Linked DNA regions of Nodosilinea sp. E11. The protein of the gene in region 1 interacts with the protein of each later gene in a pairwise test. Links are inferred from orthologs where the notes say so. Each region holds a gene or a part of one and is shown in the gene's direction. Other genes may lie near its edges. The genes, in order: rplL, obgE, RRF56_RS08365 and RRF56_RS16365.

What was found.
Region 2: the proteins of rplL (region 1) and obgE interact in binary tests that used the Escherichia coli proteins (3 or more experiments, as listed by UniProt). The link is inferred for Nodosilinea sp. E11 from one-to-one orthologs.
Region 3: the proteins of rplL (region 1) and RRF56_RS08365 interact in binary tests that used the Escherichia coli proteins (3 or more experiments, as listed by UniProt). The link is inferred for Nodosilinea sp. E11 from one-to-one orthologs.
Region 4: the proteins of rplL (region 1) and RRF56_RS16365 interact in binary tests that used the Escherichia coli proteins (3 or more experiments, as listed by UniProt). The link is inferred for Nodosilinea sp. E11 from one-to-one orthologs.

The regions. Positions count from the first base shown.
Region 1 is NZ_CP136520.1:4,430,296-4,437,931, forward strand. Bases 3,121-5,906 are described here. They hold rplL (50S ribosomal protein L7/L12), read left to right. Parts: upstream 3,121-4,202; coding sequence 4,203-4,610; downstream 4,611-5,906. Other genes in these bases: rplA (50S ribosomal protein L1), read left to right, coding at 3,121-3,273; rplJ (50S ribosomal protein L10), read left to right, coding at 3,580-4,140; rfbB (dTDP-glucose 4,6-dehydratase), read right to left, coding at 5,162-5,906. Also shown: RRF56_RS22000 (GAF domain-containing protein), read right to left, coding at 1-149; rplS (50S ribosomal protein L19), read left to right, coding at 364-729; preprotein translocase subunit SecE, read left to right, coding at 1,068-1,316; transcription termination/antitermination protein NusG, read left to right, coding at 1,316-2,026; rplK (50S ribosomal protein L11), read left to right, coding at 2,030-2,455; more of rplA, read left to right, coding at 2,560-3,120; more of rfbB, read right to left, coding at 5,907-6,268; RRF56_RS22050 (glucose-1-phosphate thymidylyltransferase), read right to left, coding at 6,321-7,394. UniProt on the Escherichia coli protein: The binding site for several of the GTPase factors involved in protein synthesis (IF-2, EF-Tu, EF-G and RF3). Is thus essential for accurate translation.
Region 2 is NZ_CP136520.1:1,026,202-1,034,035, forward strand. What follows is about bases 1,612-4,595. They hold obgE (GTPase ObgE), read left to right. Parts: upstream 1,612-2,558; coding sequence 2,559-3,632; downstream 3,633-4,595. Other genes in these bases: holA (DNA polymerase III subunit delta), read left to right, coding at 1,612-1,815; RRF56_RS06935 (DUF4168 domain-containing protein), read left to right, coding at 2,017-2,559; RRF56_RS06945 (GAF domain-containing sensor histidine kinase), read left to right, coding at 3,861-4,595. Also shown: RRF56_RS06925 (precorrin-8X methylmutase), read right to left, coding at 1-540; more of holA, read left to right, coding at 829-1,611; more of RRF56_RS06945, read left to right, coding at 4,596-5,321; RRF56_RS06950 (response regulator transcription factor), read left to right, coding at 5,787-6,536; RRF56_RS06955 (FKBP-type peptidyl-prolyl cis-trans isomerase), read left to right, coding at 6,622-7,197; RRF56_RS06960 (peptidoglycan-binding domain-containing protein), read right to left, coding at 7,484-7,834. UniProt on the Escherichia coli protein: An essential GTPase which binds GTP, GDP and possibly (p)ppGpp with moderate affinity, with high nucleotide exchange rates and a fairly low GTP hydrolysis rate.
Region 3 is NZ_CP136520.1:1,352,204-1,360,167, forward strand. The notes cover bases 1,582-4,695. They hold RRF56_RS08365 (DNA polymerase III subunit alpha), read left to right. Parts: upstream 1,582-1,894; coding sequence 1,895-4,495; downstream 4,496-4,695. In the rest of the region: RRF56_RS08355 (AIM24 family protein), read right to left, coding at 1-195; RRF56_RS08360 (transposase), read right to left, coding at 237-1,490; RRF56_RS08370 (hypothetical protein), read left to right, coding at 4,792-5,043; RRF56_RS08375 (XisI protein), read left to right, coding at 5,136-5,477; RRF56_RS08380 (pre-peptidase C-terminal domain-containing protein), read left to right, coding at 6,909-7,964. UniProt on the Escherichia coli protein: DNA polymerase III is a complex, multichain enzyme responsible for most of the replicative synthesis in bacteria. This DNA polymerase also exhibits 3' to 5' exonuclease activity. The alpha chain is the DNA polymerase catalytic subunit.
Region 4 is NZ_CP136520.1:3,209,294-3,217,034, forward strand. What follows is about bases 4,851-7,741. They hold RRF56_RS16365 (rhodanese-related sulfurtransferase), read left to right. Parts: upstream 4,851-5,806; coding sequence 5,807-6,676; downstream 6,677-7,741. Other genes in these bases: RRF56_RS16360 (histone deacetylase), read left to right, coding at 4,867-5,715; RRF56_RS16370 (esterase), read left to right, coding at 6,689-7,369; RRF56_RS16375 (DUF2555 domain-containing protein), read left to right, coding at 7,465-7,677. Also shown: nickel pincer cofactor biosynthesis protein LarB, read left to right, coding at 392-1,174; RRF56_RS16345 (HhoA/HhoB/HtrA family serine endopeptidase), read right to left, coding at 1,226-2,491; RRF56_RS16350 (M23 family metallopeptidase), read left to right, coding at 2,894-3,802; RRF56_RS16355 (hypothetical protein), read left to right, coding at 4,003-4,770. UniProt on the Escherichia coli protein: Catalyzes oxygen-dependent 5-hydroxyuridine (ho5U) modification at position 34 in tRNAs, the first step in 5-carboxymethoxyuridine (cmo5U) biosynthesis.

The DNA.
Region 1 (7,636 bases):
GGGCTACAGGCTCGATTGAGAAAGCACCAACGCTGGTGCTGATCGACAATCCACAGGGGAATCGCGATCGCCTCTAGCGCCACAGTGGCTTCCTTCGCAAGGGGGGGCGACCCTTCCCCAAACGAGGGGGTAATAGGTAGATTAGACATAACCGGGGGCTGCTAGGGCTACTATGGAGGGAATTTGGGAGCAGGTAGGCTGTGGGGCGCATGCTTAATACCACTATGCCCAGGGAGGCCGCATTATGCCCAGCTAGGCCTTGCAAAAGATCAACCGCAATCCCAAAACAAAAAACATTATTTTGGGCTTTGACTAAAGCACTTGATAGTCTATAATCGTAGACCGTGCACATTTGCAGGCCCTATGAACGCAGAGGAAATCATCCGCTCGATTGAAGCGGAGCAGTTAAAGACTGACCTCCCTACCATTTACGTCGGCGACACCATCCGTGTTGGCGTGCGCATTCAGGAGGGCGGTAAAGAGCGGATCCAGCCTTACGAGGGCACCGTCATTGCCATGCGCAACGGCGGTATCAATCGTTCCATCACGGTACGAAAGATTTTCCAAGGGGTTGGGGTAGAGCGGGTGTTCCTGCTCCACGCGCCTAAAGTGGCCAGCATTACTGTGCTGCGTCGGGGTAAGGCTCGCCGGGCCAAGCTCTACTATCTTCGCGATCGCGTGGGCAAAGCAACTCGCTTAAAGCAGCGTTTCGATCGCCCGATCAACTAGAATTGATCAAGCTGGGTTCTGGTGTTAAGCACCTGGCTGCATGCGTCCTTAGTTCAGTTGGTAGAACGCGGGTCTCCAAAACCCGATGTCGGGGGTTCGAGTCCTCCAGGGCGCGCTGAGTTGTGGCAGCGGCAGTATCCAAATCTCTTAGTTCCTGTCTATCAGGACGATATGAGGCGTAGATATTGTCACTGCCTTTTACTCGAGAATAAGCCAGGGCACCGAGTTGCCAAGTCTAGTTCTTCTAAGCAGAAGCGATTAGGTCAGGGCAAGCGGGTTTGCTCATTCATTGTTCCCAGTTAGTTCAGTTCGGACCAGCGCCAACAGGAGCCAAACCAGTGGTTAAAAAAGACGCCGCAGTAGAGTCCAAAGGTAAGTCAGCAGCAGCTCAGTCTACCGCTGAGGAAGGCTTTAGCGTCGTTGCCTTTCTCCAGGGCACCAAAGAGGAGCTAGGCAAAGTGGTTTGGCCGAGTCGGCAGCAGCTCATCAGTGAGTCTGCCGCCGTCATTCTTATGGTTAGCCTTTCCGCAACGCTGATCTATCTTGTTGACCGTCTGTTTGGGTGGGTTTCGGGGCAAGTATTCTAATGGCGCTTACATCAGAAGACTTTAATTATGACGACGATGCTTCCCTTGATGATGCTTTAGACGCCGAGCTAGAGACCGAGTCATCGGAATCATCGGCGACCTCTGAAGCCGATGGGGCTGACGCGGAGGCGGCCAAATTTTATCAACGTAAAGCTCGTTGGTATGCTGTTCAGGTAGCCTCTGGCTGTGAAAAGCGCGTCAAACTCAATCTTGAACAGCGCATTGGCACACTCGATGTAGTCAATCGTATTTTTCAGGTCGAGATTCCCCAAACTCCAGCGGTTAAGCTTCGCAAAGATGGCAGTCGACAAAATATTGACGAAAAAGTTTTCCCTGGCTATGTGCTGGTGCGCATGTTCATGGATGATGAGGCCTGGTCGGTAGTCAAAAATACTCCCCACGTAATCAACTTCGTTGGGGCCGAGCAGCGTCGCGCCTACGGTCGTGGTCGCGGCCACGTCAAGCCAATGCCGCTCGGGATGAGTGAAGTCAAGCGCATCTTTAAGCGCACCGAAGAGCAAAAGCCCATCGTCAAAGTCGATATGTCTCCTGGAGATAAAATCACCGTGCTCTCAGGTCCTTTTAAAGACTTTGAGGGCGAAGTGGTAGAAGTCAGCCCTGAACGCAGTAAGCTCAAGGCTTTGCTGTCTATTTTTGGGCGTGACACCCCAGTAGAACTGGAATTTAACCAAGTGGAAAAAGAGAGTTAATTAATGGCCAAGAAAGTCGTAGCGTTAATTAAGCTGGCAATTCCTGCTGGAAAGGCAAACCCAGCTCCCCCAATTGGTCCCGCTCTGGGTCAGCATGGGGTCAACATCATGGCGTTTTGCAAAGAATACAACGCCCGCACCCAAGACAAGGTTGGCCTAGTAGTACCGGTTGAAATTTCGGTCTTTGAAGATCGTAGTTTTACCTTTATCCTCAAGACCCCGCCGGCTTCGGTGTTGATTAAGAAAGCGGCTGGTATTGAACGTGGTTCTGGTGAACCTCGTACTAAGAAGGTTGGCTCTATTACCCGAGCTCAGCTCAAAGAGATTGCCGAAACCAAAATGCCTGACCTCAACGCCAACGATATTGATGCTGCCATGAATATCGTTGAAGGTACTGCCCGCAACATGGGTGTTACCGTTGCTGACTAGGTGCTAGTACCTAGTCACAGACCAGAAACGTTTCGATTGCTCACATCTCAATTGTTCATACTACGGGGAAGAAGCCTAGCTTCGTTTGACCCCAAGGAGACACTATGGCTAAAGTATCCAAGCGCCTGCGCGAAGCCCAGGCCAAGATAGAAGATCGGCTCTACGAACCGATGGAAGCTTTAGAGCTGCTCAAAGAAACGGCCACGGCTAAGTTTATTGAGTCAGCCGAAGCACACATTCGCCTCGGCATTGATCCCAAGTATACCGACCAGCAATTGCGTACCACGGTGATCTTGCCCAAAGGTACCGGGCAGACAATTCGAGTCGCGGTCATTGCCAAAGGTGAAAAAGTGGCTGAGGCTACAGCAGCGGGTGCCGACCTAGCTGGCTCTGAAGAGCTGATTGACGAAATCCAAAAAGGCATGATGGATTTTGACGTGCTGATTGCCACCCCTGACGTTATGCCGCAGGTGGCTAAGCTGGGTCGTCAATTAGGCCCCCGTGGTCTAATGCCTTCTCCCAAGGGCGGCACCGTTACATTCGATCTGCCTCAGGCCATTAGCGAATTCAAAGCAGGTAAGCTTGAGTTTCGCGCCGACAAAACAGGCATCGTCCATGTTATGTTTGGCAAGACAAGTTTTACTGCCGAAGACTTACTGGTCAATCTCAAGGCTCTCCAAGAGACCATTGATCGTAATCGTCCTTCCGGTGCCAAAGGCCGTTATTGGCGCACGGTGGCTCTTGCCTCTACCATGGGCCCATCCATCCGCCTTGACGTTAACTCTCTGCGTGACCTAAAACTGGGCGATATCGCCTAGATTGGTCACCAGGTGGCCTCAGTTTTACCCAAACCAACCAGGAGACTGACAAGCTGAACTAATCCCCAACAATCGCATAGACGACCGTAGACAGCAGGTGCCAGCTAGGCGCTGCATAAACCCTGCCGAGGTTGACGTAATGACTGAAGTGCTTTTGCCTTGGGCTGAGCATAGTCGGTTGTTGGTCTGCCCCGGCATGGTTGTCGGGGTTTGTTTTTAGTTGCCATAGCTGGCAACAGCTTGGCCCAGACCTGGATTGGGTAATTAAGTTTCCCTATCCCCAACTTTAAAGGAGGTGAGATCAACATGGGGAGAACCCTAGCAAATAAGAAAGAGCTGGTAACCGAAATTCAGGCTCTGTTAGAAGAAGCTCAGCTAGCCTTTGTGATTGACTACAAAGGGCTAACCGTGGCTGAAATTAGCAACCTGCGAAATCGGCTGCGTCCCAAGGGCGCTGTGTGCAAGATTGCCAAAAACACGCTGATGCGGATCGCTGTCGATGGCAACGACGACTGGCAGCCTATCACCGAGTTCCTCAAGGATTCTTCAGCCTTTGTGCTGGTTAAAGAAGACTTTGGCGGGGCAATTAAGGAGTACCAGGCGTTCCAAAAAGACACCAAAAAAACCGTTTTACGGGGCGGTGTCATGGAAGGTCAGGCCCTTAATGAAGACCAGATCAAGGCCATCACCGAACTACCTACCAAAGAAGAGCTTATGGCTCGTCTGGCCGGGGCGATGAAGGCGATGCCGACTCGGGTGGCTGTGGGCGTCAATGCGGTGCCAACCAAGCTGGCCGTCGGTATCAAAGAGGTACCTGCCTCGCTCAACCGCGCCATCAAGGCAGTGTCCGAAAAAGATGCGGCTTAGGCACGTCTTTACTCAGTTTGTTCACGTTTAATTGTTTTTCTACCAGGAGTTAACCGGTAACTATGTCTGCTAAAACTGATGAAATTCTCGAACAGTTAAAATCTCTGTCCCTGCTAGAAGCTTCTGAGCTAGTCAAGCAAATTGAAGAGGCCTTTGGCGTCGATGCTTCTGCCTCTGCTGGCGGCGGTATGATGATGATGGCCCCCGGTATGATGGGTGGCGGTGCTGCCGCTGCTGCTGAGCCCGAAGAAGAAAAGACCGAATTTGACGTCGTGCTCGAAGATGTGCCCGCCGACAAGAAGATCGCCATTCTGAAAGTGGTGCGTGGTTTGACCGGCTTGGGTCTGAAAGAAGCCAAGGAAATGGTTGAAGCTGCTCCCAAGGCGATCAAAGAAGCGGTCACCAAAGACGATGCTGAAGACGCTAAAAAACAGCTTGAAGAAGCTGGGGCTAAAGTTACTGTCAAGTAACTTAACGCTTGCCCGTTAGGGCACAGTAAACTGTAGCTCCCCGTAATTTACGGGGAGCTACTTTTTTAGGGCTGCTTTTCCCTGCCTTATATAGCGATAGCCATTGCGCTTAGGACATCGGCCTCTGCTCCGGTTAAAAACTGGGATGGCGCAATGGCGTATAGCCATCGCTTTAGGGGTATCGGTCATGTCCTAACGGTTCTGGCGATGGCTATACTGAACCCCGAATGAGCACCCCGATTTGTAGAGGTATAGCATGCTATGCCCTACGGGTTTCCTGATTATGGACCGGGGTTAACCAAATCGGATTTGGTATTAGGTACTAACTCTCGGGTACCCCGTCGCTGCTTTAATAGCCTCATAGCGACGACGAGCCTTCTCCGGCAACGACTGATAGTTCCGTTGTAGTTGACCTTCAACCAAGGCCGAGCAAGAGGCGATCATCTATCGGCGCATCTTGCTACTTGTTCAGTACTTCACGGCGTAAACTTAGCCCTTGGCTCGCAAACTTTAATCTTTAGAACTAGGACTCAATCCATAAGGGATGCACCTTAAGCATAGACCGTTTTGTAGTAATCCTGATAAGCAGGGGAGAGTAGTGGCTGCCACCATTCAGGGTGAGTAAGATACCACTGAACAGTATGACGTAAGCCCTCATCAACTGTCACGGAAGGCGTCCATCCTAATTCTGTACGGATTTTAGTCGCATCAATTGCATAGCGATGATCATGCCCAGGTCGATCTTTAACAAATGTAATGAGTTGGCGAGCTGGGTGAACCGGCAAATCTATCGCCAATTCATCCATAAGATCGCAGAGCATAGCGACTAAATCAATATTTTTAACTTCGTTATTTCCTCCAATATTATAAGTTTCTCCCGGCGGGGCGCAGTGTATAACGCAATCAATAGCCTTGCAGTGGTCACCAACATAGAGCCAGTCCCGGATATTTTGACCATCTCCATAAATGGGTAAAGGCTTACCCATCAAAATATTAATGCATGTGAGTGGAACTAGCTTTTCAGGAAAATGATAAGGTCCGTAATTATTGGAGCAGTTTGTGATCAGTGTAGGCATTCCATAGGTATGAAAATATGAGCGCACCAAATGGTCACTTCCCGCTTTTGATGCAGAATATGGGCTGTTAGGAGCATAGGGAGTTGTCTCACTAAAAGCCAAATCATTCTCGCTTAAACTGCCGTAAACTTCATCAGTCGATACATGTAGAAAACGATCATCCTTAGGCTTTCCTCGGCCTAGCCAGTGTTGCCGAAAGCTCTCTAGCAACGTAAACGTACCCACAACATTAGTGCGTACAAAAGCATCTGGGCCTAAGATTGAGCGATCGACATGAGACTCTGCTGCGAAGTGGGCAATAGTATCAATTGATTCTTCTGCCAGAATCTGATCAAGTAAAGGGCGATCGCAAATATCTCCCTGTACAAACCGAAATTGTGAAGAACCGTTTAAATCCTTGAGGTTGTTAAGATTTCCTGCATAGGTTAAAGCATCGAGTACGACGATACGATCGCTCAGATACGTCTCATGCCAATGGTGAACGAAATTAGAACCTATAAACCCAGCACCCCCTGTAATCAATATTTTTCTAGGGGATCTAGGTTCTTGAGATCGGTTTGATTTCTGCCCTGAGGTAATCATACGGTTATTTATTCGGTATAGGTCAAAAAAAGTTTAAACACCTTAAGGTAATTCAAGCCAGCTCCACCTGACTATCATCACCAATCATGAGCCTGACTGCCCTTGGTCGCTGGGGTGCTTCTTTAATTTGTGCGCGTTGACCAATTAGGCTATCTACGATTCGTTGCTGAATATTGAGAACTTTAGCACCTTGAAGTAAGACACTGTGTTCTAAGTCAGCGTTTAATATCACAACCTGGTCTGCAATACTGCTATAGGGGCCAATAAAGCAGTTCTCAATATCGCAATCCTCGCCAATAACGACCGGGCCTCGAATCGTGCAGTTCTTAATTTTAGAACGTTCCCCAATCCGAACTCGCCCAATGATCTGACTTTGGTTATCAACCTCGCCATGGTTTGCAGCGACAAGACAAGTATCAAGGATCACGCGGTTAGCTTCTAGAAGGTCATCTTTTTTCCCCGTGTCAAGCCACCAGCCTTGGATCTGTCGAGCCTCGACTTGGTTTCCATGGTTGATTAAGTACTGAATAGCATCAGTGATTTCTAGCTCTCCCCGTGCAGAGGGTTGAATATTGGCGATCGCCTCATGAATGCTATTGTTAAATAAATAGATGCCGACAAGCGCTAAATTTGATCGTGGAATTTTTGGCTTTTCGACAAGTCTCAACACTCGTCCACTCTGATCAACCTCAGCCACCCCAAAGGCGGTAGGATTTGGTACATTGCATAGCAAAGTAAGCGCGTCTAACTGTTTGGTTTTGAATTCATCCAGAAATATATTTAAATCACTCTGAACTAAATTGTCTCCAAGATACATGACAAATGGAGCATCTCCCAAGAATGGTTGAGCTACCTTAACAGCGTGAGCTAGGCCAGCCGGCTTCTCCTGGAGAATGTAGGAAATGTGAGCTCCAAAGCGTTCCCCATCACCTGTTTTGGCCTGAACCTCAGCCCCAGTTTCAGGACTGATAATAATACCAATGTCTGTGATGCCGGCTTTCACTAAATCTTCAATTCCGTACCATAGAATTGGCTTGTTGGCTACAGGGACAAGTTGCTTTGCTCCTGTATAAGTCAATGGGCGGAGGCGCGTTCCTTTGCCACCTGAGAGAATAATCGCTTTCATAGAAATTAAATAAGTTTAGAGGACTGTAACTATTTGAGCATTTGGCAGAGTCCCTGTCGCCAGTTAGGAGGCAACCTGGTCAATAACAGCCCGCAGTCATTGTCGATCGCCGGCTAGCCGGGGAATAGTTTTCATAGGGTTTCCCTGCCTCCCATAAGTTGTCAGGTATATGAACTAAATGGCAACTTGTCCAGTAAAGCTCTGAGTCAAGGTTGCAAAAAGACGACCCTGAAAACTAAAAG
Region 2 (7,834 bases), 3.4 Mb from region 1 along the record:
CTCTACCCGAATCTGCGGCACGGCGGTCTGGGCCAGGCGCTGCTTCGACGCGGTAACCGCCACAAAGCCCACTGGCGCACCAATGACCAGGGATGGATGGACGGTACCGGCGTCAATGCGATCGCATAGCGCCATCAGCGCCGTGGGCGCGTTCCCAATCACCACCAGAGCCTCAGGATATTGCTCTAAACACCGCAGCAGCCCCGTCTCCGTACGAGTGCGCCCCGGCTCAGCCGGATCGCCCACCGTCACCGCCGTCAGCAGCGGATTTTGAAAGGTGCGCTCCACTAGGCCCACCACCCCCTGGCGCACCATCGTCACATCGACAATAATGGGGCCGCCCTTAGCCAAGTGCTGGATGGCAGCGGCGATCGCCCCCTCGCCAAAGGTCACCAACTGCTTAAACTCGAAGTCGCCAGTACTGTGAATCACCCGGCGCACGACGGCATACTCTGCCGGGGTAAACGAGTGAGCCCCAAACTCTTGATCGATCAGCGCAAAGCTTTCTTCTAAAATAGGGCTTTGCCAAAGCTTCGCCATGGAATACTCGCCGTAGGTCATAGAGCTGCTAAGCCGCCAGTTCCGGCCTAGGACGTTCTATCATCCCACAGTCCCTAGTCCAAATGATTCATGAAAACAGACGTTGGAGGCTGTCATTCCCGCGAATGCGGGAATCCAGTTGGAAGTAGGTTGCTTCGCATAGATTCCCGTTTTCATAGGAATGACGGGCATTGCCTTAGGGTTGTGAATAATGCAGGCTAGCTTGATCAGCTCATTGTCTATCTCCCCCTCACTGCTTACCCTTTACCCATCTACGCCCTTCTCCCCATGCCCGCCTACTATTTCTGGGGTGATGACGATTTTGCCCTGCAAACCGCCGTCCACGACCTGCGCCAGCGCACCCTCAATGAGGACTGGGCTAGCTTCAACTACGACGTGATCCCGGCCGATGCTGCCAATGGCCCCGCCGAGGCCCTCAACCAGGCCATGACGCCCCCGTTTGGGCAAGGTCAACGGCTGGTGTGGCTGGTGAATACGGGCCTGGGTCAACGCTGTCCTGAGCCCGTGCTGGCTGAGTTCGAGCGCACGCTCCCCAAAATTCCTGACACCACAGTACTGCTGCTGACCAGTGTCGCGAAGCCCGATGGTCGAGCTAAATTTACTAAATTTTTTAAGACCTGGGGTGAGGTACGCGAATTTGCCACCATCCCTCCCTGGAAGACCGACCAGATTCACCAACAGGTGGCGGCGGTGGCCAGCGATCGGGGTATGGCTCTAGAAGCTGGCACCGTAGATCTGTTGACAGAAGCAGTAGGCAACAACACTCGCCAACTCCACCTAGAACTAGAAAAGCTAGCCCTCTACTGGGGTACAAACCCCCAGCCGATTCCTCCCGCCGCCGCTGCTGAGTTAGTAACGGTATCGACTCAAACTAGCCTAAAACTTGCCCAGGCCCTCAAGCAGGGCGACACTTCCACAGCCCTGGGGCTGGTGAGCGATCTGCTCGATCGCAACGAACCGGCCCTGCGCATGGTCGCAACCCTGGTTAGCCAGTTTCGCCTGTGGCTGTGGCTCAAGGTCTTGGCCGGGGTGGCTAGCGATGCTGAAGTGGCCGCCGCCGCCGAAATTGCCAACCCCAAGCGCATCTATTTCTTAAAGCAAGAGGTGCGATCGCTAAGTTTAGCCCAATTGCAACAGAGTCTGCCTTTGCTACTAGAATTAGAATCTGACTTAAAGCAGGGCCGAGATGAGCGCGCCATCCTCCAAACAAAAGTCATAGAACTCTGTCGAGTGTTTAAACCGGGCAGCCTCTAGCCCAAGGTTTGGAACTCATGGGGGGCCTGACCCGTCTGGGCTGGGAGACCCTTTTGGGTTAAAAGACACAGCATCTACGCCGGGGTCAGCACCCTTACCCTACAAGAGTGGTTTAATTCCCAGCGGTTTTAAGGTTATCGGAGCATGGAATTGGAGCACGGGACCATTCTGGTTAGAACCAGCACAGGAGAGACACACCTAATGATTCATCGATTGATTAACGTTTTACCCCTGTCTAATCGCACCCTGGCCTTAGCGGCGGTGGTGGCTAGCCTCACCGTCCTAGCGGGTGGTGCTGGGGTACCGAGTCCCGTAGCCGAGGGCGTTACCCTCGGGGCTGTAGCTCAAGCCCAAGATAGCGGCATATCACCGGAAGAAGTCATGGGCTATGCCGCCTCGGTGTTAGAGATGGATAGCCCCCGCAACGAGGCTTTTAGCCAGATCAAAACCCTGCTGACGGGCACAAGTCACGATATCAACGCCATTGATATGTCGTGCACAGGAACAGCCAATCTCAACCAGCTGCCCCGCGCCCTGCGCAACAACGTGCGCACCATTGTGGTCAACTACTGCAACCAAGCCAGCACCATTGTGCAGGCCAATGGGCTGACGGTGCGGCGATTCAACGCCATCACCGCGGCCCACCCCCAAGACCCATCCCTAGCCGAGCAAATTCGCACGGCGATGGTACAAATTCAGCAGTCCCAGGGATCTTCCCGCTCGGTTAACGGCGACACGAACTAATGCAATTTATTGATCAGGCTGAAGTTGAGGTAATTGCCGGTGACGGGGGCGATGGCATCGTCGCCTTTCGGCGAGAAAAGTACGTGCCCGCCGGTGGGCCAGCAGGAGGCAACGGTGGCCCTGGAGGGTCAGTCTATTTGCGAGCGTCTGGGCAACTCCAGACGCTACTCGACTTTCGCTATGCCCACCGATTTAAGGCCGACGATGGCCAGCGCGGTGGTCCCAAAAACATGACCGGGGCCACGGGGTCCGATTTATATCTAGAAGTGCCCTGCGGTACGGCCATCTACGATGCCCACTCTGACGAGTTGCTTGGCGACTTGGTGACAGCAGGGCAGGTACTCTGCGTTGCTCAGGGCGGTAAGGGCGGTTTGGGTAACCGCCACTTTCTCAGCAACCGCAACCGCGCTCCAGAGCATGCGTTACCAGGTTTGCCTGGCGAAGAACGTCGCCTGCGCCTAGAGCTCAAGCTGCTAGCCGAAGTCGGCATTGTCGGCCTGCCCAACGCCGGCAAGTCGACGCTGATTGCGGCGCTGTCGGCAGCACGGCCCAAAATTGCCGATTACCCCTTTACCACCCTCATTCCCAACCTAGGAGTAGTGCGTCGGCCAACGGGCGATGGCACGGTGTTTGCCGACATTCCAGGGCTGATTGAGGGGGCTCACCAGGGGCTAGGACTGGGCCACGAGTTTTTGCGCCACATTGAGCGCACTCGGGTACTACTGCACTTAGTCGACGCCACCGCTGAGCACCCTGTCGAAAACTTCCACACCATTCAGCAGGAACTGGCGGCCTACGGACGCGACTTGATCGATCGCCCCCAGGTGCTGGCTCTCAACAAAATTGATGCCCTCACCGCCGAAGATTTGGCTGAGCTAACTCAACAGTTTGAAGCCCTAGTGCCGGGGCCAGTCTATGCAATTTCGGCGGTGGCGGGTACCGGCACCGCACCCATGTTGCAACACATTTGGACTCTGCTCGATCATGCGGCTGCTGTTGCCGCTGCCGCTGCCGCCGCTGCCGCCGTGGCAACCCCAGACTTGTCTCCCCCAGAGCAACTGCAAGATGCCTAATACTGAATCCTGTTTGGTTGCCCTCGGTTCAGCAGGGCGCATGCCATGCGCCCCTACGGTCTGGCCGTTTGGGAATCGGGGTTATGCAATTCGGATTGGGTACAAGACAAACACTTACCCCAGGGATACTTGGTAAAAAAAGCTACCATCTTGCCCGCACTGCCGTTACTTAGGTTGCCCTCCCCGGGCATGCTAAGGCTGTGTTTCAGCAAGGTTTGAGCTTTGGCTATGAGCGTTCCTGTCTTTTCGGCACTGTCTGAGGATAAATCTGCCCTTGCTCCCCTGATCTGGCCCTGTTGCCCCCTTCAGGGGTTAACTCAAGCTGAGCAACAGCAGCAGCGCAGCCTGGCAATTTCGGCATTAGCGCTCATGGGGCCAGGCAGCATACCTGCCTGGGAAGAGGCTGCGCAGATGGCCGCTCAATTACTGCGAATGCCCCTGGCGGTGGCCACCCTAGCGCACGGCCCCACAGAATATATTCGAGCCGCCTACGGGTTGTCTTCGTTGGGTGTGGGCAACCCGCTGTCGCAGCAACGGCAACTGCCCCTAGAGCAAGGGCTGGGGCTTTACATTTTAGATAGCGAACAGCCGCTGCTGTTGCCCGATACTACCGATAACCCTGTTGTGGCTCAGAGTCAATGGGTTAGCGCCTACGGTATTCGAGCCTATGGTGGCGTACCTTTGATGACCTCCGAGGGCATCTGTATTGGCACCCTGGCGGTGATGGACATGCAGTCGCGCTCGTTCAGTGAGCAAGAGTTGGGGGTTTTGGCCATGGCCGCTCGCTGGGGCATGAGCGAATACGAACGCCAGCAGGCGACCTCCACCACGGCAACCGCGAAGCTAGGGCTAAGGGTATCCCCGGGTGGCCAGATCTCGGCCATGGCCACTCCGCCCCTAGAAGCGCTGATCAATGCCGTGCGCCTGAACTTGATCAACCAACTTACCCAAGATTTACGCAGCCCGCTGACGACGGTGCTGGGCATGGCCACAATGCTAAGCCGGGAAATCTATGGCCCCCTGACCGAAAAGCAGCGAGAATACACCGACATCATGTGCCACAGCAGCCAAACGCTGATGGCCCTGGTAGACGAAATTCTAGAACTAAATACCTCCCAGCCGGAGCGGCCCGATCTGGTGCCCACCTCCGTCGATATTGCCACCCTAGGCCAGCAGGTGATTACGGCCCTTACGCCCCTGGCCGAGAAAGCCGCCCAGACCTTGAGGTTTACGATAGAACCGGGGGAACACCACTGGATTTTAGACCAGCGCACAGTGAAGCAAATCTTGTACCACCTCATCTTTAGCATCATGCAGGTGGCTGGCGACAACAGTGATCTCTGTGTGCATGCCTGTCGTCGAGGTGAAGCACTTTCGCTAGTGATGTGGTTGGCTAATCCGTGGCTGGGGGAAGGGCTACCGAGCGAAGTGCTGACTGTGTTTCAGCCCCCGACCGATAGAGATGATTGGATACAGACCATGCCCCTGCCAAACGCTAGCTCTGCGCCTCAAGAGCTTTTGGGGCTGTTGCTCAGTCAGCACTTGGCCCAGCGTCACGGTGGGCAGATTAGGGTGCAGGGTAGTGCAGACAGCGGCTGCCGACTGGCAGTATTGCTACCCGTTCTCGATGGGGCAAAGGTACGGGCTGAGGCCACCCACGTTGCAGCTGAGGTAGGAGTACTGCGCTAGCACTTGCGGCGTAGATACAGCGGTATAACCCCACTCTAACTCTGGGTCTCGGGTTCGCTTGCGCTGTCAAGGTTGAACGTTAGGGTGACTGTTCACTCTCCAGGGAGTAAGGCATCACAGCGGCATGAATTTCTGCTGTTCTAGCTGTAGCCAGTCTGGTTGAGACAGTTCCTCAAGGACGTTCGAACGTTCAAACGTGCTTGAGGTTTCTGGATGTCCTAACCCAGGTGACTATGGCTATAGTTCTGCCCTATTTACGTAAGCTTAACCAGAAACCGGTCTTGTCTTAAGCTTAGCCCGACACTATGACAACGTGGTGCAGGCGTTGACAGGGTGATTAGCGTTCAGGTCAGAGGCTAATCCGTTGTTTTTAGGCAATAGTCATTGCTCCACCGTTAGCAATGACTATTGCCCCATGCTTGCCCTGGTCGTTCTGTCGGCGCTCCGTCATGGGGCGTTTCTGCCGTGCAAAACACAACCCCTGGGCGATCGCCAGCCGCCCATGCCCCAGAGCGCATTTTAATTATTGATGACGAAGACTTGATTCGTGAAACTGTGGCCTTGGCCCTGACCGATGAGGGCTATCAGGTGGTGGCCATTGAATCGGGGCAGCTTGCCCTGGATTTAATCTTTGCGGCAGCTAACGATCGCGGGCCAGGGCAAACGATTGATCTGGCAATTGTTGATTTGATGTTGCCCGGTGTCAACGGGCTGGATATTTGTCGGCTGATGCGTCACCACAACCTAGACATACCCATTTTAATTTTGAGTGCCAAGGCCACCGAGATGGATCGGGTGGTGGGCTTAGAGGTGGGAGCCGACGATTATCTCGCAAAACCCTTTGGCATGCGGGAGCTAATTGCTCGCTGCCGAGCGCTATTGCGGCGACACCAGTGGATGCTCTCGCAGCCCGATACTGCTGTCTTAGCCTATAGAGATATTGTTCTTTACACAGCAGAGTTTAGGGTGATCGTGGGGGGGCAAGAGGTCAACCTTTCGCCCAAGGAGTTTCGCATTCTAGAACTGTTTTTGCAGAATCCGCATCGGGTTTGGTCGCGGGAGGAGCTAATTCAGGTGGTATGGGGGGTCGATTTTGTGGGCGATCGCAAAACCGTTGACGTCCACATTCGCTGGCTGCGAGAGAAGATTGAGGCCGATCCGGCCAATCCCCAGTACGTGACGACGCTGCGAGGGTTTGGCTACCGGTTTGGGTGAGCGGGTAGCCGATGGCAAGCATGAAAGCGGAGGAAGGGTTTGCGATATGATCGAGAAGGTTTGAATCCTCAAGGGGAGGTAGATTTTGCGAGAGATTTTGATTAGCGTGGGCGTGTTGGCGGCCTGCCTGCTGGTGCTAGTGGTAGCTCAGTTTACTAGCCCTCAGCCAGAGGCAATGGCCTCTAATCTAGGGAACGTTGAGGTGGCCGAAACGGCAGCTACTCTAACCGATACAGCGACCCAAATTGCCCAAGCCGCCGATTTAGCTCCTAATACTTCTGCTGAGACTGCTGACGCTATGACGAACCCCACCGAAGAAACCCTGGTTACGACTGACTCTGGCCTCCAGTATGTAGATGTGGTGGAAGGCACTGGAGCCATGCCCCAGGCTGGCCAACGGGTTACGGTGCACTACACGGGCACCCTTGAAGATGGCACTAAGTTCGACAGCTCCCGCGATCGCGGACGGCCTTTTAGCTTTCAGATCGGTGTCGGCCAGGTGATCAAAGGCTGGGATGAAGGCGTGGGCACCATGCGGGTGGGCGGTCAGCGCAAGCTGGTGATTCCGGCTGAGCTGGGCTACGGCAGCCGGGGTGCAGGTGGGGTAATTCCACCTAATGCTACTCTGCTGTTTGATGTCGAGCTACTGCGAATTGGCTAGGGCAACCCGTTACAGCTAATCACCGTTTCCAAACTACTCAAAGACCGCTGCTGACGATGTCGCAGCGGTCTTTGGTGTCATTACCCCAAAGGCAATTACACCAAAGACCACCCGGCTACCCCCGATTCAGCCGGGCGTATCCGAAGCGGCCCTACAGGTTGGCCGTTTGGGAATTGGGGGTGTGAGATGGCGAGTCGGTATTAGAGGAAGGCGATCGCTGCAAAGCATGAACAGGCGGCTACGACCCTGGGGCTAAGGGTAGAGACCAGCCTAGCCAGCCCCTACCTTAGCGATCGGCCTCTTGGGACTTTTGAAACTGGCGCAGGGCGCGCTGGGTTTTGGGACCAGCCACGCCATCGACAGGGCCGGGATCGTAACCGCGCTTGGCTAACTGCTGCTGCACCTGGCGGGTGCCCTCGGTGAGGCTTTCGTCTAGCTCTTCGAGCAGCTCTAGGGCTTCATCGCCGGGGTTGGCGGTGTGGCTGAGGTCAAGTAGTTCTCGCAGCCGCGACTTGAGGTTTTCGTTCACCGAGGCATAGACCTTGGTGGCGCTGCCCAGGCCAATAGCGTGGTCGATAAAGTGGTCGGCTTCATTGATCCAAAAGTCGAGGCGGCCATCGGTTTCGGCCTGGGCTAG
Region 3 (7,964 bases), 3.1 Mb from region 1 along the record:
ATAGGTGATGGAGCCGGACCGGGCGATCGCAAAATTGCCGTCTACCACCAGACGGTCGTTTTGGAGTGTGACCGTTTCCACCGGCCCCTGGGCCACCATCACCACCTTGCCGGTGCCTTTGACCTTGGTTTGAAACAACCCCTCACCGCCCACCAGACCGGTGACGAGTTTATTGCGTTCAGTCGAGACCTCAATGCTGCCGTCGCTGCTCCATTGACATCCTCACCACCCAATCGCTAGGCGATATGGGTGGTGATTCCTTGAGTCGCCCCAAAGATTTCCTGCTTCACAGCCAGCCAGCTAGACTGAGTGACCTCAGCCCCCGCCGCCTCGACTCCACAGGCAATTTCGACCACCCGTTGCCCACGGGCAGAAATAACTTGAGCCGCTGCCACATCACGGGGCTTAATTGACCCGCAGTTGTGGCAGTGATGAATCCGGGTTGAGAGGTCTTTGCGTACCTCTGCCCTGCAATCAGGACACTCTTGGCTAGTGCCCCGTGCCTCAACCTTGCCGTAAAACACATCGCGCTTAACGCACACCCAGGGCAGGACTTGGTTCGTAAATTGACCCAGCCCAGCGTCTAGCATGTGCTTACCCAGCATCCCTTTGGCCATGATGCGGAAGTCGAGATCTTCGACAAACACCATCCCTGCCTCGTCACAGAGGTGATGAGCCAGCTTAAAATGCCAGTCTTTGCGCGTGTCGGCAATGCGTTGATGGACTCTCCCAATCCTCTTCTGGAGCTTCAGCCAGTTAGCTGACCCCTGTTGCTTCCTCTTTAACCTGCGTTGCAGCAATTTCAGCTTGCGGTGCAGTTCATTGAAAAAGCGAGGTCGCTTGACCTGCTCTCCATCAGACGTCGAGAGAAAGTATTCCAGCCCAACATCAATCCCCACCGGATGTCCATGGGGCATCGTGGCGGGAATAGCAACATCAGCCTGGAGGCTAAGCATGACGAAATAGCCCGATGCCTTGCGGACGATCCGGGCCTGTTTCACCTCGAAGCGGTCCGGGATCTCCCGCGACCAGCGCACCTTCACCAACCCTAGTTGAGGCAGCTTAATCCCTTCTGGTGTGATGCAGTGCTTGAGCATCTGAGGGAAAGAAAAAGACCGCATCCGGTTTGGCTTTTTGAACCGAGGGAACCCCGACCGCTTCAACCGCCACGACTCCCAGGAGGCTTCCAGCTTTCTAATGACCTGCTGGAGGACCTGGGCGTTGACAGTCTTGAGCCGGGGGAATGCCGCTTTCGCTGCCGTCAGCGACTTGCACTGACGAGCATAGTTAGGAAATGGTGCATCGACTGGCAGAATAAACTCCTGCCGAATCGAACACGCATTTACCGGAGACTTGCGAGAATCCAGCCAGTCTTTACGTTCCCGCAGCGCAAAGTTCCAGACATTGCGACACACATCTAGGATGTCCTCAATCCCTGAAACCTGCTCGGCAGTTGGCTCTAGCTTGAATTCCCACGTCATATTCAGCATAGAGTCATTGTAACCTAAGAAATGATCGACTATTTCTTAGGGGTGACTGATTGCTCCCCCTGGTTGCCCGCCGCTTCACCACCCCCCAAGCCTTCGTCTATGGGCGGAGCACTGCGGCGGAACCTGGTAGATTGTTGAAGGTTGATAGAGCTTGGCCTCTCTAGTTATCCCCAAGCTTGCCTACCCTGCTCGATCTCACCACCGCTATAGCCGCAGCAGGGCAAAACCGTGGCTGGCTACCCTCCCCTACATATGGGGTGACCAAATTCTATTGTTTCTCAAACATCACTAGATGTAGACCGGCAGATCGGCTAACCTAAGGGGCAGCTTGGGTGCCTAGGCAAGATTGCTCTAGCCCCAGGAATACTCAAAATGATAAAATTGTACTAACGAGCCGCTGCGCCATGTCCTTTGTTGGTCTCCATATCCACAGTGCCTACAGTCTGCTCGACGGGGCCAGCCAGCTACCCCAGTTGGTGGAGCGGGCCAAGGAACTGGGTATGCCGGCGATCGCCCTTACCGACCACGGCGTCATGTATGGCGCGATCGAGCTGATCAAAGTCTGCAAAGGGGCAGGCATTAAGCCGATCATCGGTAACGAGATGTACCTGATCAACGGCGATATTTCGCAGCAGCAGCGCCGCCCCCGCTACCATCAGGTGGTGCTGGCCAAAAACACCCAGGGTTACAAGAACCTGGTCAAGCTCACCACCATCTCCCACCTGCAAGGCGTTCAGGGCAAAGGCATTTTCTCGCGCCCCTGCATCAACAAAGACCTGCTAGAGCAGTACCACGAAGGGCTGATCGTCACCAGCGCCTGCCTCGGTGGCGAGGTGCCCCAGGCGATTTTGCAGAAGCGGCCTGACGTGGCCCGCAAGGTGGCCCAGTGGTACAAAGACCTGTTTGGCGAAGACTACTATCTCGAAATTCAGGATCACGGTTCTCCTGAAGACCGGGTGGTGAATGTGGAGATTCTCAAGATCGCCCGCGAGCTGGACATCAAAGTCATCTGCACCAACGACAGCCACTACATTTCTTGCAACGATGTGGAGGCCCACGACGCCCTGCTCTGCATTCAGACCGGCAAGCTGCTGACCGAAGACAAGCGCCTGCGCTACAGCGGTACCGAGTATGTCAAATCTGCCGATGAAATGCGCCTGCTGTTTCGCGATCACATTGAGCCGGAGGTGATTGAGGAATCGATCGCCAACACCCTCGAAGTCGCCGAAAAAGTCGAAGAGTACACCGGCATCCTCGGCCAGTCGCGCATTCCCGACTTCCCCATTCCCCCCGAGTTCAACGAAGACGCCGGGGCCTACATGGGCCATGTGGCGCGGGAGGGGCTGGTTAAGCGGATGAAGGCGGTCAGCTATGGGGAGATTGAGCAGGAATACCGCGATCGCCTCGAATACGAAATCGAGATGATGATCCAGATGGGGTTCCCCACCTACTTTCTCGTCGTGTGGGACTACATTCGCTTTGCCCGCGACAACAACATTCCGGTCGGCCCTGGTCGCGGCTCGGCGGCGGGGTCGCTAGTGGCCTACGCCATGGAAATCACCAACATCGACCCCATCCACCACGGTCTGCTGTTCGAGCGATTCTTGAACCCCGAACGTAAGTCGATGCCGGATATTGACACCGACTTCTGCATCGATCGCCGCGACGAGGTGATCAAATACGTCACCCGCCGCTACGGCGAAGAACGGGTGGCCCAGATCATCACCTTCAACCGTATGACCTCCAAGGCGGTGCTGAAGGATGTGGCGCGGGTGCTCGACATCCCCTACGCCGAGTCGGATCGGATGGCGAAGCTGATCCCCGTGGCGCGGGGCAAGCCCACCAAGCTTAAGGTGATGATCTCCGACGACACCCCCGCCCCCGAGTTCAAGGAGAAGTACGACAACGACCCCCAAACCCGCCGCTGGCTCGACATGGCCCTGCGGATCGAAGGCACCAACAAGACCTTCGGCATGCACGCCGCCGGGGTGGTGATCTCCAAAGACCCGCTGGATGAAATTGTGCCCCTCCAGCGCAACAACGACGGCCAGGTGATCACCCAGTACTACATGGAAGATGTGGAAGCCCTGGGCCTCCTCAAGATGGACTTCCTGGGCCTGCGCAACCTGACCATGATCCAAAAAACCCTGGAGCTAATTGAGGCCACCCACGGCACCAAAATCGACCCCGACGACCTGCCCATGGATGACCCCGCCACCTACAAGCTGCTGGAGCGGGGCGATCTGGGCGGCGTGTTTCAGCTAGAGTCATCCGGCATGCGCCAGATCGTCAAAGATCTCAAACCCTCGGGTCTCGAAGACATCTCCTCGGTGCTGGCCCTCTACCGACCAGGGCCACTGGATGCGGGGCTGATTCCCAAATTCATCAACCGCAAGCACGGGCGCGAAAAAATCGACTTTGCTGACGAAATTCTCAAACCCATCCTCAGCGAAACCTACGGCATCATGGTCTACCAGGAGCAGATCATGAAAATTGCCCAGGATATGGGCGGCTACTCTCTTGGCCAGGCCGACCTGCTGCGGCGGGCCATGGGTAAAAAGAAAATGTCGGAAATGCTCAAGCACCAGGAAAACTTCGTCAATGGTGCCATGGAGAAAGGCGTTGCCAAAAAAGTAGCCACAGAACTTTGGGACCAGATGGTGAAGTTTGCAGAGTACTGCCTCAGCGCCGACACAGAGTTACTGACGCTGGAATACGGCCCCCTTACCATCGGCGAAATTGTCGCCAAACGCATCCCCTGCCATGTGTTCAGTGTCGATGAGCAGGGCTATGTGTATACCCAGCCCATTGCCCAATGGCACGATCGCGGCCAGCAAGAGGTGTTTGAATACCACCTCGACGATGGCACCACCCTCCGCGCCACCGCCGACCACCAATTTATGACCGAGACCGGGGACATGATGGCGATCGACCAAATCTTTCAGCGTGGGCTAGAGTTGAAGCAGGTCGAGCCCCCCTGGCCGAAAGTGCTGCGGTGCGCGTGAGATGTACGACGTTGAGTTTACGCAGGGTGCTGTTGATGATCTGCGATTTCTGAAGAAGAATGAGCAGCAGCAAGTAATTGCTGGCATTGCAAGCCAGCTTTTGCATGAACCTAATGTCGAGACACGAAACCGTAAGCGCCACGCCTCCACCCCAACGATTTTCCAGAGTGGGAACTGAGACTGGGCAAGTATCGCGTTTTCTACGATGTTGAGCCAATTGTAAGAATTGTTAAAGTTGAAGCTATTGACTATAAAGAAGGCAACCAACTATTTATTCGTGGAGAGCCGTACCAGCTATGAAAACTGTCTCTCTGTTGGATGTATTGGCTCCCCTAGCAGAGTTATTAGAGCAGGCTCAAGAAGAAGCCCTAATTTTGCAAACTCCTGATGGCAAAGAGTTTGTCCTGGCTGCCCTCAACAACTTTGCCCACGAAGTAGAGCTAACTCGACAAAATCCAGCATTAATGGCGCTTCTTGATCGGCATGGACAAGAAGAATCGACAGTTAAGTTATTAAGCTTAAAAGCTCAGCTTGGCTTGGATTGCTGATTGCCTGACACATCTCTATTGTAGATTGGGTGCAGCGTAGCGAAACCCAACGCTCGCCGAGGATTTAAGGCTGAAGATGAAGGAAATGAGCAGTGGATAAACTGACCGAATATCCTCAGATTATCAAGAAGATTTTGACTGAACATGCGGAAATTTGCGATCGCTACCCCAATCCCAACATCAAAAAGCTTTTGATTCTTGATGAGGAAAGAGGTCATTACATTTGGATGACCCTGGGCTGGCAAAAGGGAGAACGAATTGCTGGCATGACTATTTATGCCCGCGTTCTTGACGGCAAATTTTGGATTGAGGAGGACTTGACCGAAGAAGGCGTCGCTACAGATTTAATGCGAATGGGAGTCGCTAAGGAAGGTATTGTTTTAGCTTTCCATGAACCCAACATGCGGCAGTACACAGACTTCGCTGTAGCCTAATCAATTTCAGGTAAAAACAGAAAGTAAGTAAACCTTTCAATTTGGGGGCAATGGTCAAAAAATAGTTAAATAGAGCAAGATAAGGAAGCTGAAATATCCGTCCTTAATCTCCATTAACACTTGAGGCAGTTATGGCTGCCCCGTTAGCGGGTAAGGCCAAGGTAAACCCAGCTAAACTCGAAGCGGTATTGTTACGTCTATAGCGATCGCCAGAACCGTTAGGACATTTCCTGTAGCCCTAGCGCAATGGCTATACGCCGTTGCGCTGCTCCAGTTTTTAACCGGGACAGTGACCATTGCCCTAAGCGCAACGGCCACCGCTATATAAGCAACACTGTCAGCAGGCCAGTGGAACCTTGAGCGCCTAACCACTGTCGGATGTCGCGAGTTCTAAAAACCTTGATGCGCTCATGCTCTAGGCAATTGTCTAGGACTGTTTTTCCTATCAGACTCAGGAGAGTTATACGAAATCCGAGTTGGGAAACCCCAATTCATAATCAGAAACCCTGTAGGGACGTAGCATGCTATGCCCCTACGAATCGGGGGTATGCAGTTAGGATTTGGTCTTAGTTGTTATTCCAGCGAGAAATTTGTAAGGTGACGGCGGGGGGGCAAGGGTGTGCGTCATCATTTTGTCGGCACCTCTAAGGGCTCAACAGGCCCGTTTGCGAAACTAAGCGCCGACTAACCATTGTCCTTGCTGCACGATGGAGAATCGCTTCAAAGAACAGCAAATTGATTTATTCAGTGACCGCACCTCAACCGGCATGGTGTCGGGTGTTGCTGAGTTGAGGCAGAAATTTCGTAAGGGCAAACGGCCCTTTGCCCTTACGAGAGACGTTGCATTTTGACTCCCCCCTTTACCCAGCAGTCCCTTTCGCGACAGATGGCTGCGGTTGTGGTTCGTGGCGTTGCCCTATGGCTTGCTTAGCTGTAAAACATCTTTTGCCATGGAAGGATATGAAAAAATGTTGATTTCCTGTCATAAAAGTCCAGAGCACTTCTTTTCTCTGAAAAAGCATGGTATAAGATTTTCAAGAGAAGTACTGCAAACAAGTACTTCTCTATGGTTCTCTTATTAAAGAATAAATAGCTTTCTTGAGCCAAAAGCCAGTTTATCAAGCCGTTTCACTTCGCTTGCTAGCAAGCGAAGTGAAAAATGTTTGATTAGTTTGGGCATTGTCAGCCAAGGAACTGGAAGATTGAGCAGGCTAAAGCTTTTGTGTTGTTTCCTGTCGGCATGTATCTCGAAAAGCGAAAAATTCTCATTGTAGGCTTATAAAACAGATCAGCAAGACTCTCCTTACTCTTGTATCAGGAAGTTTGGCAATCATGATTAAGGAAATAACTCTTCTGGGGCTAAAGAAAAGCCTGAAAAGCCTGGCGCTTGAAATGAGAACTAAGTAATAAGCATCTGCCTGGAGGGTTTGCATGACTACTTTTATGTCTGGCGATCGTGATGAGTTTTCAAATATCCATTCAACCGGCTCTGGTACTGATGACGAGCTGTTTTCATTAAATTCAGGAGTCATTACTTCTGCATTTGAAGGTATTCGGAGTAGTCTTCATCAGTTAGCGTTATCATCAAATGCTTTTGAAGAGCTCAATCGCATTTTTGAAATTACTAATCTTAATGCAGCAGCAACTCGTTTAGAAGGCTGGGCTGAAGGGGTATTTTCAGATCTGCCTGATATTTCAGTATTGAGTGATGAGGTCTTGGGGGGTGCTTTAGGCGCTTATTCTGCAGATCGAAACACTATTTATTTGGCAGAATCTCTGATGCACCCTGACAGTTTGACAGGGCTCACTAGGGTGCTGCTAGAGGAGTATGGACATGCCTTAGATCAGCAGTTTAATTCCGGTGGAGATACTGCTGGTGACGAAGGTGAGTTATTTAGCATGACTGTTTTAGGTGAAGCAATCAATGCAGAAGACTTGGGCAGGATACGAGCTGAGAACGACTGGGGGCTATTAAATCTCGATGGCACGTCCCTACTAGTAGAATTTGACAATTCCCTGAGCACCGCTGTTAATCTTGGCACCTTGAGCGGCAGTCGATCGTTGTCTGGGTTTGTTGGCAGTACCGATCCTAACGATTACTACCGCTTTAATTTGACTGCACCAGGTGATTTCAGACTAACTCTCAACGGCCTAAGTGCAGATGCTGATGTGCAATTGCTTAATAGCTCTGGCAGCGTGATCCAGAGCTCTACAGCCAGTGGCACTACTCCAGAACTCATTACCAGAAACTTAAGTGCTGGCACCTATTACGCAAGAGTTTTTCCATTTAGTGGAGACACCAACTATAACTTGAGTTTGACAATCGACCAAGCTGGTAATAGCTTAGGGACCGCCCGCAACATTGGCAATCTGAGTGGTACGCGAACTTATACCGACTTTGTTGGCAGTACCGATCCTAACGATTACTACCGCTTTAATTTAACTGCACCAGGTGATTTCCAACTAACTCTCAATGGCCTAAGTGCA
Region 4 (7,741 bases), 1.2 Mb from region 1 along the record:
GCCCAGCCAGCGGCAGGCTATGGAGTTACACCAAATCCGAATTGCCTAACCCCGATTCTCCAACGGCCAAGCCGTAGGGCGCACAGCATGCGCCCTGCTGAACCGGGGGGTGACCAAACAGGATTTAGGATTGGAGCCTGGCTACTTAATACAGAATTGCCCTCCGGCTTTCCGGATGCCCAAAGACAAAAAAGCGCCGGAGCTAGCTCCGGCGCTTGTGGTGTTGAGGAGTGAACGATTAATCATTAATGTACGGGGCGAGTATGTCACTGAGGTAGCCTGGATATGTCAACCCTGTGACATTTTCCCCAACCCTGATCTGGCCTAATGCTGCCAGCCATGGTTTACCTGCTTGTTTATTTCTGCCCTTCTACCCTGCCCCGGTTCCCCTGTGACCCAGCCCGACGCTCTTCGTGCTTTACTCAGCGCTGTTTCTCAAGGTCAGCTCAGCCCTGATGCTGCCTTTAACCAGCTCAAATATCTCGACTTTGAACCCATTGACGACTTTGCCAAGGTCGATCACCATCGCACCCTGCGAACCGGCTTTCCCGAAGTGATCTGGGGGCCGGGCAAAACCGTTCACCAAATTGTGCAGATCATGCGTAGCCTGCATCAGCACAACCCTGTCGTGATGGCGACTCGGATCGAACCCGAGGTGTTCGCTCAGGTCAAGCAGCAGATTCCAGGGGTCTTGTACTACGAGATGGCCCGCATTTGTGCTCTGGTACCGCTGCACTGGCAGGCCCAGCACCCTGGCATTATTGGGGTGCTGACGGCGGGTACCGCCGACCTACCCGTGGCCGAAGAGGCTGCCGTCACCGCCGAGCTGAGCGGGTTTCAGGTCAAGCGGCTATGGGATGTGGGGGTAGCGGGGCTGCATCGCCTGCTGCGCCACCGCCAGCTCATTCGCGACGTAGACGTACTAATTGTGGTCGCGGGCATGGAAGGGGCCTTGCCCAGCGTGGTGGCTGGGCTGGCCGACTGCCCCATTGTGGCCGTGCCCACCAGCGTCGGTTATGGAGCCAGCTTTAACGGGCTATCGGCCCTGCTCACCATGCTCAATTCTTGTGCGGCGGGCATTGGCGTCGTCAATATCGACAACGGCTTTGGCGCGGCGGTGCTGGCCGGGCAAATTTTGCGTACCGGGGCGAGGCTGGCCAAACCCATCGATTAGGGGCAAGTTCTCCCCTGGCTCTTTAACCCTAGCCACCCTTCTCCCTGCCCGCTACCGCTGATCAGACGGCATGGCAGCGGGTTTGACAGCAATGGTTTGGTCGCGGCCATCGCGGTGAATTTCGAGGGTGAGGGTATCGCCGATGGCGCTGGCTTCTACCTGGGCTTGCACATCAGGGGGGCTGTCTACGGGCACGCCCTCAATGGCGCGAATGACATCGCCAACTTCTAGCCCAGCGGCGCGGGCTGGGCTATTGGGCATCACGCCGACAATCAGCACGCCGGGTTCGTCGTCATCGTCGAGCTTAAGGTTGAGCTGTTGCTCTGCGTTGATGCGCTCGACCATTTCGGCGGATAGCTCCACCATTTGAATGCCGAGGAAGGGGTGCTGCACCTGGCCGGTGGCAAACAGCTGATCGGCAATGCGCTTGGCGGTTTCGATCGGGATCGCAAAACCGAGGCCCTGGGCGTTGGCCCGAATGGCGGTATTCATGCCGATCACTTCACCGCGATCGTTGAGCAGTGGCCCACCGGAGTTGCCGGGGTTGATGGCGGCATCGGTCTGAATGAACTGCACACGTTTGTCGGGAATGCCCACCTGGTTGCTGCTGCGGCCCAGAGCGCTGATGATGCCAGCGGTGACGGTGTTGTCGAGGCCGAGGGGGTTGCCAATGGCGATCGCCCATTGCCCCGGAGCCAGGTTTTGGGTGCTGCCCAGCTGCACCGCTGGCAGATCCTCCGCTTCGATTTTGACGACGGCGACATCGGTAACGGAGTCGACCCCGGCGACGCGGCCCTCAAACTTGCGCCCGTCTCGCAGGGTTACCTCTACGGTTTTAGCCCCTTCTACCACGTGGGCGTTCGTGAGAATTTGACCGCTGGCGGAGAGAATAAACCCTGAGCCAGTGCCCTGCTCTAGGCGATCGGGCAGGTTCGAGGGGGGTATTTCTTCTTCAAAAAACCGCCGAAAGAACGGGTTATTAAAGGCGTCGGGGGTCATATTGGGCACCGATCGCTCAGCGTCAATGCGCACTACCGCAGGGCCAACCCGCTCTACCGCTAGAGCAATAAAATTTTGGCTAGCCCCCATCTGGGCTGAGGCCGACGCCTCAGAGGGTGGATCAGCGCTCTGAATGAGTGATGTTTTAAGGGCAGGAGCTGTCTCAGCGGTCAGCCCTGGGGCCGCTTCAGCCGAGGCGGAAGACAGGTTCGCTTGCGACACATAGCTGTGACCGGCCCAACCCGCACCGCCCCCGACCATGAGGGCTGCCGCTATCCACATAACCTGCTGGGGAACCTGCTTTGGCAACGAGTTCATGTCTTTGCCCTCTGCTACTGTGCCTGTGTAACCTGGCCGCCCGCCTTGGCTTGCTGAGGCTGCCCTGAGCTATGTAACCAAGCGGCCTGGCCCCTGGGAATGGTCATACTCTAACGAACACTCTTTGAAGAGAATAATATCGCAGGGTTAGACGGTGCCTCGGAAAATCGGAGGCAACCCCTGAGCAATCGAGGCTGTCTTGCCTATTATAGGGGCTGTACCCCTTTGGGGCATGGGGCTAAGTCAAGGTGGATTGAAACGCGACTCGTCATGGCAGTTTACGATTCTATAAAACACTGGTTTCTCAATTGGGCCGCTCCCAGCTCAGGCCCGTTTGGGCTTCAGCGATGGACCCCACAGCGGGCGACCCATCTCTATCTAACTTGTAGTTGGCTGAGCGCGATGAAACCAGCGATGCTGCTCACGGGGCTGACCACCGCCTTGGTGTTAGAGGGGGCCTTGCTACCTGGGGCGATCGCCCAAACTACCGCCCCAACCACCTCGTCACGTTGTCCTCAACCAGTGCTGTCGCGGCTGACCCGTCACCGGGTTGCCCAGGGCGAAACCCTAGACACCATTGCTCAACGGTACGGTTTGTTGCCCGCCACCATCATGGGGCTCAATGCCGCCGTCCAAGGGGGCGCTGTGCGACCTGGCGAAGAGCTGCTGATTCCGCCCTACAACGGTCTGCGGGTGTCTGTGGCCCCAGGGCAAACCTGGCAGCAGGTGGCCGAGGCCTACAATAGCCGGGCCGATGTGCTGTTTGAGGTCAATGGCTGTGTCAGCACTGTGCCCGCTAGCGTTTTTGTGCCAGGGGTCAACTGGTTTCCGGGGGTGCGCACTACCGCCTCGGCCCCGGCGGCGTCAGCCAGTCCACTGGGGGGCTACCCACTACCCCAGCGATCGCAGGTAATTGTCAACTATGGCTGGCAGCCCGACCCAGCCCAGGGCAAGCTGGTATTTAACACAGGCGTTGCTCTGGCTAGCCCGCCGAGCAACGCGGTGCTTGCGGTGGGGCCAGGCACGATCGCGTTTGCTGGCACTGATGCGATCTACGGCAACCTGGTGGTCGTCAACCATGCCCAGGGGCTACAAACCCGCTACGCCAACCTGGCCAACCTAGATGTTCGAGCTGGGCAGACGGTGCGCCAGGGCGATCGCCTGGGGGCTGTCGCACCCGGTGATGGCAATGGGGGCACGACGCGGAGCGGGGCCAACTCGTTTCTCTTCTTTGAAGTGCGACTCAACTCTAGCGCCGGCTGGGTGGCCCAAAACCCCCAAGATTTTGTGCCTGCTATGGTGTTGCGATAGAGGTAGCCCTAGCGTGGGCAGCATGAACCTATAGCGCCGCCCCCAGCCAACCACCCAAGGCTGGTAACCACGGGCAAGACCGCCTACAATTGGTTCTAAATTGAGTGTTTTGATATTGAAATTGGCAGCATTGGCGACGCTGAGCTTATTAACCGGTGGCTCTAGGTGACGTTATGGCCCAGCACTTCTCTCGACCCCCTGTGCCACCTCCCCCTGAGCCTTTCTCCGAGGCTCGCGATCCGGCGGTGATCTCTGGCCTGTTTTGGGCGCGGCTACTGACCTATCGACCCCTGTTCTTGTTGGGGGGGCTGTGGTTGGTGCTGGTTTGTGTGTCGGCGATCGCCTACCACGGCCTCATGTTCAATGAACCGGTGAAAGATATGCCCGTTCGCGAGGCCCCGATCACCGTTGCTACACCCCAATCCTTAGCATCCGCCTCCGAGGTTGAGCCCATTGAGGTCGAGCCTCTTGAGGCCGAGCCGCAATTTAGCGGGGTGATGGCCTGGGGCCTGATTAGCCTGCTGGGCCTGTGTGGGTTTGGTTGCTTTGTGCTGACCCAGCAGATCAAGGCATCGGCCCGCCCAAAACGCAAAAAGGTGCGTCCTCGCCCCGTCGCCCAGGCTCCGACCCCGGCCCGACCACCTCACCCTAAGCGTCTAGCTCCCTATTCACCCCAGCGTGACGGGGTGGTAGTGCCCGGCTTCAGAATTGTTGAAACCCCCTCTGAGCTGCCCCCGGCAGCGCCGACTGCGCCGCCGCCAAAGCCCAGGCCTATTCCCCAGGCTCAGCGCCGTTCAGTGTCTCGGCCCCAGCCGGTGAATCCGCCGCCAAAGCCCGCCACTGCGGTGCAGCCCTACGCTCCGGCGGTAGTGCCCGAGGGTACCGATCTGGCGCTAGATTGGTCTGAGGGCAGCGTCGCCCATGCCCTAGATGTGCGACAGCGGCGATCGCTGTCATCATTCATGTAGATATATAGAAACTTTTCCCCTGGGGTGTTGAGTCAGCTTCCGGTTATCTATCACCCCGACTATGTCGCCCCCCTGCCCGACGGGCATCGCTTTCCGATGCCCAAATTTCGCCTGCTGCGCGATCGCCTGCTGCGCGACGGCGTGATTACCCCCGACCAGATCTATCAGCCCGGCGAACCGCCTCAGAGTTGGCTAGAGTTTGTTCACCACCGTGAGTATGTGAACGCCTACTGCCTTGGCACCCTCGATGCCAAGGCCCAGCGCCGCATTGGCCTGCCCTGGAGTGCTGCTTTGGTCAAGCGCACCTGCACGGCGGTGGGGGGCACCATTCTCACCGCCAAGCTGGCCCTAGAGCGAGGGCTGGCCTGCAACACCGCTGGGGGCACCCACCACGCTTTTCCTGACTACGGATCAGGGTTTTGTATTTTTAACGATTTGGCGATCGCTACCCGTGTATTGCAACAGCAGGGTCGTGTCAATCGAGTGCTGATTTTGGATTTAGACGTGCACCAGGGCGACGGCACCGCCTGGATTTTTCGCGATGATCCCAATGTATTTACCTTCTCCATGCACTGCCAGGAGAACTTTCCTGCCCGCAAGCAGGCCAGCGACCTGGATGTGCCCCTGGCATTGGGCATGGAAGATCAGGCCTATCTAGACTGTTTAGCGCAGTATGTGCCCGATCTGCTGGCCCAGGTGCGGCCTGACCTGGTGCTCTACGATGCCGGGGCTGACCCCCACCGCGATGACCTGCTGGGCAAACTGGCGCTGACCAATGCGGGGATCTACGGGCGCGATCGCTACGTGCTAGAAACCTGCGTTAAAGCAGGCTACCCCGTCGCCTGCGTCATCGGCGGCGGCTACGGCAAATCGATGGATGACCTGATCTTTCGCCACTCTCTGCTGCATCGGGCGGCGGCAGAGGTATACCGAGCAAATACCTGATCAGGCCTAAGCCTGGTTGGATGTCTCCTACCGCCCTCGCCACCTCGGCCCGAGCTTCTATAATGATGACTTTGCCCACTGCGATCGCACTATGACCTGGGTTGTTGCCACCTTTTACAAATTTGTGCCGCTGAGCGAGCCAGGGGCGCTGCGGGTTGAGCTATTGGAACGCTGCCTGGCCTGGGGATTGCGGGGTACGATTCTACTGGCCAGTGAGGGGCTGAATGCGACCGTAGCGGGCGATCGCCAGGGCCTTGATCTCCTTTTAGACTGGCTCCACTCCCATCCCGAGGTTGGCCCCTTCTCCCACCAAGAATCCACCACGGCGGCAGCGCCCTTTGAGCGCATGAAGGTGAAACTCAAGCGCGAAATCGTCACCCTGGGGCGGCCCGAGGTCAACCCTGCCCGGCAGGAGGTCGGCACGTACATCCATCCCCACAACTGGAACCAGGTGATCACCGACCCCGAGGTGGTGCTGATCGATGCCCGCAACGACTTCGAGGTGGAGCTAGGCACCTTTAAAGGCGCAGTCAACCCCCAAACCCACTCCTTTAGAGAATTGCCCGACTACGTCGCCAACCACCTCGACCCGGCTCAGCACAAAAAAGTGGCAATGTTCTGCACGGGCGGCATTCGCTGTGAGAAGGCCACTGCCTATCTGCTGGAACGGGGCTTTGAGCAGGTCTACCACCTCCAGGGCGGTATTTTGAACTATCTCAAGACCGTGCCCGAGGATGACAGCCTGTGGCAGGGCGACTGCTTTGTGTTTGATGAGCGCGTTGCCGTAGACCACCATCTGCAACCCACCGACCACGACCTGTGCCTGGGCTGCGGCCATCCGATCAGCCCTGCCGAAAAAGCCTCCCCCCACTACGAAGCGGGGATCAGCTGCCCCCACTGCTACGAGGCACTCACCCCCGAAAAACGGGTGCGCCTGGCAGCCCGTCAACGCTACCGCTAACCTAAGGATCTTATGCTGCCTACCGATCAAACGCTTCAGGCGCTCACCTATGGTCCAGATACCGCCGACTGGTGTTTGGTGGCCTTGCACGGCTGGGGAGCCAACGCCGCCGACCTGGTGGGCTTAGCGCCTGCTCTCAAGCTCAGCAACCTGGCTATGGTCTTTCCCGATGCGCCGTGGCCTCATCCCCAAGCGCCTGGGGGGCGGATGTGGTACGGCTTTCCTTCGGGGTATGATTTTCGTCGCCCCCACGATTTCACGGCCCAGGACGATCTGCAAGCTAGTCAAGCGCGGTTGAAAACCTGGTTACTGAATCTGCCCCAGACCACTGGTATTCCCCTAGAAAAAACCTTCTTGGCTGGGTTTTCCCAGGGGGGCGCAATGGCGCTAGATGTGGGGTCGCAAATTCCCCTGGCGGGGCAGATTATTCTGAGTGGCTATCTGCACGGTGTGGCCCAGGCTCCGGTTAGCCCCCGCCCGGTGATGATGGTGCACGGAGCCTTCGACCCGGTGGTGCCTCTAGCTCTCGCCCAGCAGGCCAGAGCTGCTTTGGCGGCCCACGGCCAGCCGGTGACCTGGCACGAACTGGCTATGGGGCATGAAATTCCGCCCCAGGTCATAGAGTTGATTAGTGGGTTTTGCGAAGATTTGAGGCAGGCCGGGCAGAATCCCCTGAGCCACCCTTTAGGATAGAAGCAGAGTGAATGACTTCAGGCTGCGATCGAGGATCGGCCCTTTAGGGGGTATGGCGCCGCTCTGGGGTAACTGTCACCAAGGGGGAAAGGACTATGCTAAGCCTACATGTTTCGCAGCAAACCGTCTCAGATATGACACCGGATACGGTGGCTGAGCTGGCTACTCGTCTAGAGACCGATGCCTACGAGAACGCTTTTGAGGGGCTGCAAGACTGGCACTTACTGCGGGCGATCGCCTTTCAGCGACCTGAGCTAGTAGAGTCCTATGTCTACCTGCTCGACCTCGAACCCTACGATGAATCGTAGCGGGTCTAGCCCTAAATCCTAGCTGCATATTCCCCACCGGTAGGGGCGAACGGTGTTCGCCCTA